3 regions of the Zhihengliuella flava genome follow, and region 1 is predicted to be linked to each of the others. Evidence: riboswitches for the same ligand, from Rfam matches in the RefSeq annotation. Region 1 holds a riboswitch; each other region holds the start of a gene.
What was found. Region 1 has a riboswitch for S-adenosylmethionine ahead of sfnG (dimethylsulfone monooxygenase SfnG). Riboswitches for the same ligand answer to the same signal wherever they lie in the genome.
Positions count from the first base shown of each region.

Region 2: it holds a riboswitch for S-adenosylmethionine, as region 1 does, so the genes downstream of both, IW252_RS07220 (flavin reductase family protein) here and sfnG (dimethylsulfone monooxygenase SfnG) in region 1, are expected to answer to the same signal.
Region 3: it holds a riboswitch for S-adenosylmethionine, as region 1 does, so the genes downstream of both, IW252_RS07555 (hypothetical protein) here and sfnG (dimethylsulfone monooxygenase SfnG) in region 1, are expected to answer to the same signal.

Region 1 is NZ_JADOTZ010000001.1:1,873,297-1,877,583, reverse strand. Features, by position in the region: gene IW252_RS08720 (DNA glycosylase AlkZ-like family protein) at 1-708, opposite strand, end outside; gene IW252_RS08715 (ZIP family metal transporter) at 792-1,541, shown strand; SAM riboswitch class I at 1,618-1,712, shown strand; gene sfnG (dimethylsulfone monooxygenase SfnG) at 1,836-3,026, shown strand; gene IW252_RS08705 (O-acetylhomoserine aminocarboxypropyltransferase/cysteine synthase family protein) at 3,027-4,287, shown strand, end outside.
Region 2 is NZ_JADOTZ010000001.1:1,563,424-1,567,710, forward strand. Features, by position in the region: gene dnaB (replicative DNA helicase) at 1-453, opposite strand, end outside; gene IW252_RS07210 (hypothetical protein) at 954-1,310, shown strand; gene IW252_RS07215 (DUF1801 domain-containing protein) at 1,304-1,777, shown strand; gene IW252_RS07220 (flavin reductase family protein) at 1,798-2,322, opposite strand; SAM riboswitch class IV at 2,337-2,452, opposite strand; gene rplI (50S ribosomal protein L9) at 2,643-3,104, opposite strand; gene rpsR (30S ribosomal protein S18) at 3,123-3,362, opposite strand; gene IW252_RS07235 (single-stranded DNA-binding protein) at 3,426-4,019, opposite strand; gene rpsF (30S ribosomal protein S6) at 4,076-4,287, opposite strand, start outside.
Region 3 is NZ_JADOTZ010000001.1:1,629,916-1,634,202, reverse strand. Features, by position in the region: gene IW252_RS07565 (DUF4011 domain-containing protein) at 1-1,339, shown strand, start outside; gene IW252_RS07560 (hypothetical protein) at 1,380-2,102, shown strand; SAM riboswitch class IV at 2,150-2,266, shown strand; gene IW252_RS07555 (hypothetical protein) at 2,296-2,907, shown strand; gene IW252_RS07550 (hypothetical protein) at 2,969-3,316, shown strand; gene IW252_RS07545 (hypothetical protein) at 3,476-3,811, shown strand; tRNA gene IW252_RS07540 (tRNA-Leu) at 3,959-4,042, opposite strand; gene IW252_RS07535 (FhaA domain-containing protein) at 4,286-4,287, shown strand, end outside.

The DNA.
Region 1 (4,287 bases):
GGCGCCTTCCAGCCCGCGGCGCACCTCATCGGCGCTGAGGCGGTAGTGCCGGCGCAGGTCCGGGACCGTGGCGAGGCCGAGGGCGCGCAGCGCGGAGGCCACCAGCCCGGTGAGCATCCGCTGCTCGCTGAGCTCAGCGTTCAACAGGTGGGCGGGGATGCGGGAGGCCGGCAGGTCGAAGAGGCGTTTAATCCCGCTGCGCCGCGTGCACACGAGCTCCCCGCACCAGAGCATGAACTCCGCGGCCTTTTGCCGTTCGCTCCAGCCCCAGCTACCGCCGCGCGGGCCGCCGTCTTCGATGTCCCCAATGGTGGCCCCGCCCTCGGCGTCGGCGACGATCCGCAGGATGCTGTCCTTCAACTCTGGTGGAGGGGTGGTCCCTTTCGCGGCCATCCGGTCCCGAAAGCCGCGCCGGGAAAGCTCAAACAGGGGCCAGTCCCCCAGCGGAAACAGGCAGGCGACGTCCGTGAACGTCTCAAAGGAACGGGCAGTGGCACTGCCCCAGAGCCCGGCGTCGTACCCCTGCGCGCGGTGCCGCGCACTCAGGCGCGCGGCGACGGTCAACCGGTGGGCCTTGTCCACCCGGCTGATGCCGTCGAGTTGGATGAGGCGTTCGTTCTCCAGCACGTCGGACGCGTGCGCGGCGGGCACGGCGAAGTGGGCGTTGACGACGGCGCGGCGGGCCTCCGCTGCGGACAACTCAAGCATGGGCCCACCCTACCGACCCGCCCTCACACGACGGGCACGTCGCGGCCCGTCCGCGGCTAGGCTGGGCCCACAAGGAGGTAGGTATGCCCGAATGGATCGTGGCGTTCTCCGTCGGTGCGGCCGGCGGTCTGGCCCTGTTGATCGGCTCCGCCGCCGCGTGGTTCTTCCGGGTGCCGCAAAAGGTGGTCGCCGCGATCATGGCCTTCGGCGCCGGGGTCCTCTTGGCGGCTCTGGCCTTCGAGCTCGTCGGTGAAGCGGTGGAGACCGGGGGACTCTGGCCCACCGTGTTCGGGCTGCTCGCCGGCGCCGTCGTCTTCGTGGCCACCAACGCGCTGCTCGCGGCGCGCGGTGCCCGGCACCGCAAACGCTCCGGCGCCCAGCAACCGGCGGAACAGGACGTCCCCGGCAGCGGCACGGCGATCGCCGTCGGCGCCCTACTGGACGGGATTCCGGAGTCCCTGGTGCTCGGCCTGTCGATGGTGACGGCTGGCGCGGTGAACCCCGCAATGCTCGGCGCCGTGTTCCTCTCCAACATCCCGGAGGGCCTCTCCAGCACGGCCGGCATGAAGCGGGCGCAGCGCCCCGCCTCCTACATCTTCGGCATCTGGGCGGGCCTGACCGTGCTGTGTGGCGTGGCGTCTTTGGTGGGGTTCCTGGCGCTCGAATCCGCGCCGCCAGCGCTGGTGGCCGGCATCAACGCGATCGCCGCCGGGGCCATCTTGGCCATGATCGTCGACACCATGATCCCGGAGGCCTTCGAGGATCAGCACCTCGCCACCGGCATCGCCGCGACGGCCGGCTTCTCGGCCGCGCTGTGCCTCGACTTTCTCTAGGCCGCGCCGCGGTTCATGACGCAACCGGCGTAAACATTCCTTGCTGCGGCGTCATGTTGGCTTCACACTAGAAGAGCAACCATCCCGAGCGGCTGAGAGATCTGGCTCTACGACGCCGCAGCAACCACCCGGATTCATCCGGAAAGGTGCTACTGCCAGAAACGATGGAGAAGCTTCACGCTTTCTTGGTCCACCGGCACCGCCAGTGCCGTGGGTCATCGTTGTCCTCGGGAGCCCCATACACCCTCGCGCGGCGTGGACAACACGGCGCGCGACCGTTCGCAAGGAGCTTCGATGAGCGCTTCTATCAGCCCGGTCGCCGATCTGGAGACCCCTCTCAAATTTGCCTATTGGGTGCCCAACGTCTCCGGTGGGCTCGTCGTCTCCACGATCGAGCAGCGCACCAGTTGGGACTTCGACTACAACAAGAAGCTGGCCCAGATCGCGGAACACTCCGGTTTCGAGTACGCGCTGACGCAGACGCGCTACGCCGCCAGCTACGGTGCCGACAAGCAGCACGAGGCCACCAGCTTTTCCCTGGCCCTGCTCGGCGCCACGGAGCGGCTGAACATCATCTCCGCGGTGCACCCCGGCATGTGGCACCCGGGCGTGCTGGCCAAGTTCATCATCACCGCGGACCACATCTCCGGCGGGCGCTCCGCCGTGAACATCGTCTCCGGCTGGCTCAAGGACGAATTCACCAAGTTCGGCCTGCCGTGGCTGGAGCACGACGCACGGTATGACCGCACGCAGGAATTCATCGACATCCTCCGCGGGCTGTGGACCGAGCAGGGATTCTCCTACTCCGGCGACTACTACAACATCGATGAATTCACCCTGAACCCCGCCCCGCTGGACATCCCCGGGCGCGCGCACCCGGAGATTTTCTTCGGCGGCAACTCGACGGCCGCCCAGGCCGCCGCGGGCAAGACGGCCGACTGGTATTTCTCCAACGGCCGCTCCCTCGAGGGCTTCCAGGAGAACATCGCCGGCGTCGTGGCCGCCGCCGCGTCCGGTGCCCGCCGGGCACCCCAGCCGCCGAAGTTCGGCCTGAACGGGTTCGTCATCGCCCGCGATAGCGAGGCCGAGGCCACGGAGACGCTGCGGGAGATTATCGCCAAGGCGCACCGGCCGGCCGTCGAGGGCTTCGCCGAGGCCGTCAAGGAGGCCGGGCAGTCCACGCAGGACGGCAAGGGCATGTGGGCAGACTCGACGTTTGAGGACATGGTCCAGTACAACGACGGCTTCCGGTCCAAGCTGATCGGCACCCCGGAACAGATCGCCGAGCGCATCATCGAATTCAAGAAGATCGGCGTGAACCTCATGCTCACCTGCTACCTGCACTTCCAGGAGGAAGTCGAAGCCTTCGGCCGCGACGTGCTGCCGATCGTTCGCGAGCTGGAGGCGGACTTGGCCCGCCAGCACGGCACCGAGCTGAACACCGACCTGCTGCCTGTCACCCACTTCGAAGGAGCTACCGCCTAAATGACCGACCACCAGTTCGGGTTCCGCACCCGCGCACTGCACGCCGGCGGGACGCCGGATGCCGAGCACGGCGCCCGGGCCGTGCCGATCTTCCAGTCCACGAGCTTCGTTTTTAAGGACACGGACGACGCCGCCAACCTGTTCGCGCTGCAAAAGTACGGCAACATTTACTCGCGCATCGGGAACCCGACCGTCGCGGCCTTCGAGGAGCGCATGGCCGCTCTGGAGGGCGGCATTGGGGCGGTCGCGACGGCGTCGGGCATGTCCGCGGAGTTCGTCACCTTCGCGGCGCTCGCCCAGGCGGGCGACCACATCGTCGCTTCCTCACGCCTGTACGGGGGCACCATCACGCAGCTGGATGTGAGCCTGCGCCGCTTCGGCATCGAGACCACGTTCGTGGACTCCACGGAGGCCGCCGACTTCGCCGCCGCCATCCAGCCGAACACCAAGGCCGTGTACACCGAGGTGGTGTCCAACCCGTCCGGCACCGTGGTCGACCTGCCGGGCCTGGCCGACGTCGCGCACGCCGCCGGCGTTCCCCTCGTGGTGGACTCCACGCTCACGCCGCCGTACCTCCTGCGGCCGATCGAGCACGGCGCGGATATCGTCATTCACTCCGCCACCAAGTTCTTGGGCGGGCACGGCACCACGCTCGGCGGCGTGGTGATTGAGTCCGGGCGTTTCAACTGGGGCAACGGCAACTTCCCCACCATGACGGAGCCGGTGCCGAGCTACGGCAACGTTTCCTGGTGGGCGAACTTCGGCGAGTACGGCTTCCTGACCAAGCTACGCAGCGAGCAGCTGCGCGACTTCGGCCCCTCGCTCCCGGCCCAGTCCGCGTTCCAGCTGTTGCAGGGCGTGGAGACGCTGGCCCAGCGCATGGAAGAACACGTCTCCAATGCGCGCCGGGTGGCCGAATGGCTGGAGGCGGATCCGCGCGTCAGCTACGTCAACTACGCGGGGCTTGCGTCCCACCCACAGTACGAACGGGCGCAGGCTCTGTTCCCGCGGGGCATCAGCTCGGTCTTCAGCTTCGGTGTCCAGGGCGGACGCGCAGCGGGGGCGACGTTCATTGAGTCGCTCCAGTTGGCCAGCCACCTAGCCAATATTGGCGACGCGCGCACGCTGGTGCTGCACCCGGCCTCCACCACCCACCAGCAGCTCACGCCGGAGCAGCTGGTCGCGGGCGGCGTGCCGGAGGATCTCATCCGCCTGTCCGTGGGGATCGAGGACGTCGACGACATCCTCTGGGACTTGGACC
Region 2 (4,287 bases), 310 kb from region 1:
GGTGTTGACGATGTCCTCCACCTCGCCGTCTTGCGAGTAGCCGAGCTGGACGATCTTGGTGCCGGCATCGACGAGGCGGCGCAGCACCGCGCGCTCGGCGACGATCTCCGCATAGAAGCCCGCGTTGGCCGCCGTCGGGACGGACTGAATCAGGGTGTGCAAATACGCGGGGCCGCCGACGCGGGAAATGTCTCCGCGCTTGGTCAGCAAGTCCGCGACGGTGACCGCGTCCGCGGGTTCTCCACGGCCGTAGAGGTCAATGATGGCCTCATAGACCAGCTCATGGGACGGGCGATAGAAGTCCGGGCCGCGCAGGACTTCCACGCAATCGGCGATGGCGTCTTTGGAGAGCATCATGCCGCCGAGCACCGACTGCTCGGCGACGATGTCCTGCGGCGGGGTCCGCCCAGCGTCCGCGGAGTGCTCCTCGATCTCGCTGTGGGTCAGTGTCACCAAAGGTCCTTTCGCCGGCGCCGACGTTTGCCTCAATGATCCACCCGGCAGGGCACAAAATAGGTACGCGTTCGCGCGCGAGGCTGCTTGAACTGTAGGCCCCCTCAGCCCCCACGCCAAGGGAGTTATCCACAGGGGCTGTGGGTAAACGCGCCCAACCTGTGCACAGCGTGGGGACGACCCTGTGGACAGCGGATTATTTTCTCTCCTAAATACATTCTGACTAGTACTTTCATGTGTGTACAGGTGTGGATTCACACATTTTTGTCCCCAACCTTCAGCCTTCACTGAGGGTTGAAGGCCCGGAGAGGACACCCGGGTGTTGAAAACCAGCCCCACTTATCCACAGCTTGGCCCGGGTTACCCACAGACACGCCCGAACCCCGCGCACATGCTCCTCAAGGGTGATGCGCTCCGGGGACAAGCGCCGTAGATTAGTCACTAGGCACCGCGCGGATCGGCTCGGTGCGGCTTCGTCACGCGGGACTAGGAGGCACCAAGTGTTCGGTATTTCGGTCACGGAGGCACTGATCTTCCTCCTCGTCGTCGCGGCGATTGTCGCCGGACTGTGGTGGATCTTTAGCTCCCGGCCCCACTCCGGGCTCAGCGAAGAGGAACAGTACATTCAGCAGCTGAATCGCCAAGTCGAGGAGCAGCGGCGGCAGGACGAGCAGCGCGCGGAGCAGATTCGTCAAGAGAGCCAGCAGCGCTTGCCGCACTCGTCCTCCGCGACTCCCTCCGCGACACCGCAGGACCCCACCTCACCGCCGGCGGAGAACGGAATTCCGCAGGACCCCACGGCACCGCCCCTCGGCGAACCCATCGTCAAGCGCCTCACGGGGTCTCCCCGGTGGTGAAGCGCGCAGCGGCACCGGTCATGCAGCCGACCGACGTCGACCCCCGCGAGTTCATCGCGTCCGTCGAGAACGCGCGGCGCCGCGAGGACGCCTCCGTGCTCGTGGAGCTCCTGGAGGAGATCAGCGGCCACCCCGCTCAGATGTGGGGGCCGTCCATCATCGGATTCGGCAGCTATCACTACCGCTACGCGTCAGGCCACGAAGGCGACGCCCCGGCCCTCGGGTTCTCCCCGCGCAAGGCTCACCTCGTGATCTACGCGATTAACGACACGGAAGAATCCGCTGCAGCCCTTGCGGACCTCGGAAAGTACAAGCGCAGTACGGCCTGCCTTTACGTGAACAAGCTGGCGGACATCGACCCCGACGCGCTGCGCCGGTACCTCGTGGAGAGCTACCGTCACGTCATGGACGCGATGCACCGCCCGGACCCTGATAGCGGAACCACGGAGCGCGCCCGACGCGACTGACCGGCCGCGGGGCCACTGATTTAGTGGGCGAACGCCGGCTCGGCCAGGGTGGTAAAGCCCGAGTTGTGGAACAACAAGGGCCGCGCCTGGCTGGGGTGTGTGGAGTGCCCGTGCACCCGCAAGAGCACCACGTAGTGATCCCCCGCCTCGATCTGCTGCTCAACGCTGGTCTCCAACCAGAGGGAGGCGTCGCGGAGGAACAGGGACCCGGCGTCGTTGGTCTCGAGGGCGAGCCCAGCAAAGCGATCCCCGTCCCGCGAGGCGATCTGCTGGCAGACCCCCTGATGCTCGCTCGCGAGGATGGACACGCCAATTCGGCTGGCTTCGCTGACGATCGGCCAGGTCCGCGACGTCTTTTGGACGGCGAACATCACCAGTGGCGGGTCTAGGGACACCCCCACGGTGAAGGAGGAGGCCACGATCCCCTGCGGTCGGCCGTCGATCACGGCACAGAGCGCGGCAATACCGGAGGGGTGCTGGGCAAAAGCGTGCCGAAGGGCCAGCGGGGAAAGATCATCGGAAAGAACGGACGCGTGCGCAGTCATGCTCACCACCTGTCGTGCGGTACTTGCCCGACCGGTTTTCCGGTGGGCCGAATCGTCACCTGGAGCACCCCACTACCGAGGAGAGGGTTGCCGTTCAACGAGCCAGGGCTTTACGTTGAATCTCTTGATTCAGTCCCCACGTTACGGTCCGTGGCGCACCGTGGCCAAGGCGGGCCGCAATATTTCGCAAGGTTGCCACCGCCCCAGGGGCCACCAACGCCGAGGGGCGCGCCGTCGTCGTCCGTTAAACGCGTGAGGCCCCACCCACTCGGGGCGGGGCCTCACGGCCGAAGTCCGGGAGCGGCTATCGCCGCGGCCAGTTACTTCTTCTTGGCAGCCGGGACGACCTGCAGCGCGATGGTTGCGGAAACGTCCTCGTGCAGACGCACGGTGGCCTCGTAGTTGCCGGTGGCCTTGATGTGCTCCGGCAGCTCGACCATGCGCTTGTCGATGGAGCCGAGCCCCGCGGCCTCAACGGCCTGCGCGACGTCGGCGCCCTTGACGGTGCCGAACAGACGACCGGAGTCGCCCGTCTTCACCTGCACCTTGACCGGCTTGGAAGCCAGCTTGGCGGCAACCGCCTTGGCCTCTTCCAGCGAGGCAACGGCGCGGGCAGCGCGGGCGGCCTTGATGGACTCGACCTGCTTCTCGCCACCCTTGCTCCAGGTCACGGCGAAGCCGCGCGGCAGAAGGTAGTTACGTGCGTAACCGTTCTTCACCTCGACGATGTCGCCAGCGGTACCGAGACCGGTCACTTCGTGGGTCAGAATGAGCTTAGCCATAGTTGTTGTCCCCTTCCCTTAGCCGCGGCCAGCGCCGGAGTAAGGCAGCAGGGCCACCTCACGGGCGTTCTTGATGGCCTGCGCAATCTTGCGCTGCTCCTGCACGGACACGCCGGTCACGCGACGAGCACGGATCTTGCCGCGATCAGAGATGAACTTACGCAGCAGGGCGACGTCCTTGTAGTCGATGACAGTGATGTCAGCGGCCTTCAAGGGGTTGGACTTTGGTTTGGGCTTGCGAATATCAGCCTTAGCCATCGTGGAGCTCCTTAGTGTGTGGAGCCCGCAGAGTGTTCTGCGGGATGGTGAATAGAAATAGGTTTAGAAAGGCGGTTCGTCGTTCCCAGCGCCCCAACCGCCACCGTTGTTACCACCGGTGGAGGGAGTGGACCAGGGATCGTCGGCCGGGGCGCCCCAGCCGCCACCGGCGTTGCCGCCGGACTGCTGCTGCGGTGCGGCGTTGCCGCCGCCAAAACCGGCATTTCCGCCGCCGAAGCCGCCTGCGGGAGCACCGCCGCCGAAGCCACCCTGATTGCCTCCACCGCCATTGCGCTGGGTGCGGGTGACCTTAGCGGAGGCGTAACGCAGGGAGGGGCCGATCTCGTCGACATCCAGCTCCATGACGGTGCGCCGTTCGCCTTCCTTGGTGTCGAACGAACGCGACTTGAGCCGACCTTGGGCCACAACACGCATGCCCTTGGTCAGCGTCTCGGCGACATTCTCGGCAGCGTCGCGCCACACCGAGGAGCGCAGGAACAGCGTTTCGCCGTCCTTCCACTCGTTGGTCTGGCGGTCGAACGTCCGCGGGGTGGAAGCGATGGTGAAGTTGGCCACCGCAGCGCCCGACGGGGTGAAACGCAATTCCGGGTCACCGGTGAGATTACCGATGACCGTAATGACTGTCTCGCCTGCCATGACTGTCTCCTGACGTGTCGGTTCGTTCGATTACTCGAGCAATTCCCGCAGGGGAATTACTTGGCGGAAACCTTCTGATCCTCCGGGCGGATGATCTTGGTGCGCAGGATCGTCTCATTCAGAGACAGCTGGCGATCAAGCTCGGCAGAGGTTGCCGGGGTGGCGGTGAAGTTGACCACGGCGTAGATCGCCTCGGACTTCTTCTGGATCTCGTAGGCCAGACGACGGCGGCCCCAGATGTCAACGTTTTCGATGGTCCCGCCATCGT
Region 3 (4,287 bases), 240 kb from region 1:
CTCGGCCGTGACAGCGGCCGTCGACGAGCTCCGGGCGTCGCACCGCGACCTCGATGAGCACTTCGACACGAGCGACCGACTCGACGGCTTCTTCGTCCGCTCGCTCGAGTCGGTGCAGGGCGATGAGCGCGACGTGATCCTGTTCTCGGTCGGCTACGGCCCCGACGAGGCGGGGAAGGTCTCGACGAACTTCGGCGTGCTCAACAAGGAGAAGGGCTGGCGGCGACTGAACGTCGGCGTCACGCGGGCGAGACAGCGCATCGAGGTAGTCTCCTCGATGGAGGCGCACGACATCCCCGCCTCCCAGAACGAGAACGTCGAGGCCCTTCGGGCGTACCTGGACTTCGCGAAGCGCGGCATCGAGGTGCTCGGGACACAGTCCTCGGCGACGGGGCTCATGCCGGAATCGCCCTTCGAGGAGTCGGTGATCCGCACGATCGAGTCGTGGGGCTACAAGGTGGAGCCCCAGGTGGGCGCCGCGGGCTTCCGCATCGACCTCGCAGTTCGGCACCCCGCGAAGTCCGGCGTGTTCGCAATCGGGGTCGAGTGCGACGGGTACCAGTACCACTCGTCGCCCACCGCGCGCGACCGCGACCGCCTGCGCGATCAGGTGCTCGAAGGGCTGGGCTGGACCCTGCACCGGATCTGGGGCACGTCCTGGTACCGCGACAAGGCCTCGGAGGAGCAGCGCCTCCGGGCCGCAATCGAGGACGCCATCGCCGGCAGGACCTCGGCGATGAGGCGGAGCCGTCCCGAGCTCGTGCGCCCCGACGTCGAAACGGTGCCCGCGCAGTCGGAGGCGTCCCACGACTGGGTCGTGCGCTACAAGGAGGCGGCGGAGCAGGACCTTCCGCTCTGGGCCGACGCGGGCGAGCCCGGGAGTCACGTGTACCTGGTCGAGCCACTGCACAACCTCGCGAGGGCTGAAGGCCCAATCCACATGGCGCTGGTGTTCGAGCGGATCAGGGACTGGTGGCACATCGGCAGAATCTCCCAGAGGATGAAGGAGAACATCGACCTGGCGATCGAGATGGCCGATGTTGTGCGCGACGGCGACTTTATCGACGTCCCGGGCCGACCGGTCACGAAGGTCCGGAGCAACGGCAATCAACGCAAGCCGGAGCAGGTTCATGTCGACGAGTTCGCGAGGGCCGTCGAGCTCCTCGTCCAAGACGTCGGCGGGGCCTCCCGCTCGGAGGTCGCGGTGCAAATTGCGAGGCTCTACGGCTGGAACAGGAACGGCTCGATCCTCGATGCGCGCCTGAACCAGGCGATCGACCGAGCTGTCGAGAGTGGCCGGGTGGTGGACCAGGACGGCAGGCTCTCGACGGCACCCTGAGCTGCGAGAGGTCGGAGCGTGAGCAGAGCACCTGTGGCAGGTGCTCTTTCGTCGCGTCGAGCACCAGCAGCGCGGAAGGTGGCTCGACGCGGGTGCTGGCTTCGCCGGAGAAAAGATTGATCGCCTCCAGCACGGTGGCGCCGGGGGTGAGGGTCTCGAGGCGGTCGCCAGTCTCGGCGAAGCCGAGCACCGCCCTGATGGTGGCGGTCTCGACAAGGCCGTGCTCGATGATGCTGGGCGCGAAGTGCCTGGCGACGGCGTTGGTGGTAATGAGGCGGTAGCCGTCGTCAGTGCGCACCGGCGCCTGAGAGAAGCTCTGCTCGACGACCAGAGAGAGGAACACGCCGATGCCGTCGTCGAGCTCGAGTACCTGGGGGCGTCCGTAGCCCTCGAGGGCATCGACCAGCTTCGGCGGCCTCAGGAGGTTGTCGCGGATCTTCTCGATGCTGAGCACGGTGTCCATGTGCGGGTCCGCGATGGGCTTCCCGCCCATGCGCTTGCTGTGCGCGATCGCGTTCCGCAGCTTCGCATACTGGCGGAGCACGTCCTTCTGCCGCTGGAGCAGAGTGTCGGAGCCCGAGAGCAGCTCGTCGAACGGCACCCAATCGTCATGCCTCTCACGACGCCTCTACTGCCGACGCCTCTACTGCCGGGCGAGCTGATCCTCGATTTCGGAGAAGGCATTGAGGAACCTCTCGGCGTCGGTATCGGCCATGGCACAGCTCCTGATCGGTCGGCTCGGGAATCAGACGGTGATCCGTAGCCTAGTGGGCGGGCGGCGTCAGCGCCTTCAAGTATAGTCGTCACCACGTTCAAGAGTCGTGACGCAAAGTACCTGGCTGGTCACGCGACAACCCGAATCCATCGATTCCCGGGTGTCCCAGGGGAAGAACGGGCTCACGAGATCTCGTGATGCAAGATTCGATGGGGCTCTGCCCCGGAGAGGGGCATCCACCATGTCCGACATCAAGTACGTTAACCCCCGCCGCGACGGCTGGTGGGGCGAGCTCGACCTGAGCTACCACCGCATTCCGGTGACTACCCGGCATGAGTTGGAAGTCGAGCAGGCCGCGCTCGCGGTGCTGGCGGCCCATCCACCTGTCGGCTTCGCCGGTAACCTTGAGGGCGTCACGCTCACCGCTGCACAGCTCAAAGCACTGGTCGAGCGAGCCGTCGCGGATGCCGAGCAGAAAACGGAGCGCCAGCGTGAGGCGGACGCCGAGGAGCGGCGCAGGCTCGGCTGGATGAGGATCGAGGAGGCGCTCTCTGCGCCTGACGCCGATCAGGTGGTCGTAGAGGGCCGCTGGGCGGGGCACACACGATGCGAGGCGACCGCGTGGTGCTGGAACCTGTTCCAGTACGAGCCACACGGCTTCGTGCACCCCGGCTCGCAGGTGCGCCACGAGGCGATGCAGAAGCTGCAGGCCGGCGGACTGCCCGAAGTCTTCGGCTATCCCGAGCGCGCTCGGGAGCTCGTAGCCCGCGGACTGACGCCTCGCGAGTACCGGCGGCACAAAGAGGCTCTGGGCGCGAACACATTCACGGATGCCGACGTGAGGCACGGCTGACGGTGGATGTCGGTGGTCCGAGGGATACTCGGATCACCGCTCACCGAGCACGGAGGACCTCATGGAAGCACTGGCAATTATCGGCACCGGCATCTTGATCCTCATCGTCGCAAAGATGCTGCGCAAGAAGCCGCCGCCGCAGGTGCACGACGCCGGAAGGTCGTCGCAGCAGAGATCAGGCGCGAACCCAGACCCGAATTGGGAGGACCACGTCAACCACCATCACCCAGGCATCGGGCTGGAGCTCGCAGTTGGCATCGGGGCCGGCGCACTGATCAGCAGGAGCAGGGACGCCGGCGAAGAGGCTGAGCTGGGGTCGCTGGTCGAGGCGGATGAGTTTGAACATGAGAGGGGCTACTACGAGGACGCAGACCCTGGGTGGGAGGACTACGCCAATCATCACCACTGAGTCAGCACCGCGGAGCCAGCACGTCTGAACCGGTGCCGATACTCTCGACGCGATCCTCAAAGGTCCCTCCAAGCCGGAATTGCACCCCAGGAACCCGACCGACAGGACTGAACACATGAACTGCCACCACTGTCCTGAGGTACCACACTGTTCTTCTGAATGAACGTCGATTACGAGAACACACCGACTTTTCTCATCGATGCCTCCGTCTTCCCTGGGTCGAGCGGGAGCCCGGTGTTCCTCGTCCCAAGACCGTCTGCACCTGACAAGTACGGGAACATCACGATCGGCGGCCCCGCGAAGCCTCCGATGCTCCTAGGCATCGTCGCCGCCGTCCACCAACGACAAGTGCCGGTTATGCTTGCGTCGGCGGCTTCCGGGATTCCCGTGGTCAGCGATCTAATCGACTTGGGGATCGTCTACAAGGCAAGCGCCATCCATGACCTCGCCCGGCAGCTAATGGCAGAGGAGACGCGGTCAGCTCGCAGTGCGTGACGCTGTCCGCTCTATCCGCTTCCGCATCGCTTTCATCCAGGGTCCGGCCAACCGCCGTCCCGTCTTAGCACTTTTTCTAGCACTTCTGACAAAAACGGCCCCTGGCCTGAGATATAAAATCCCAGGTCAGGGGCCATTTCATTCGCGTGCGCGAGGGGGGACTTGAACCCCCACGATCTTGCGATCACTGGCACCTGAAGCCAGCGCGTCTGCCAATTCCGCCACTCGCGCATATGTAGTTGTCATCCGACGCGCCCGCGCCGAACAGCGAGAACTATCTTATCCATACTTTGGCACCCTCACCTAATCGGCACCGCCCCGCGTGAGGCGATTCACCCGCTGAGGGGAACCGGAAGCATTCCAAATTCGTTGCGATCTGAGGTGAGTCCGCCACGGGTCAGGACGCATCCAATCTTGGGCAAGTAGTATCGAAACGCAATCAGTCGGTTTGGAACGGTAGGAAGGAGCAACGCCAT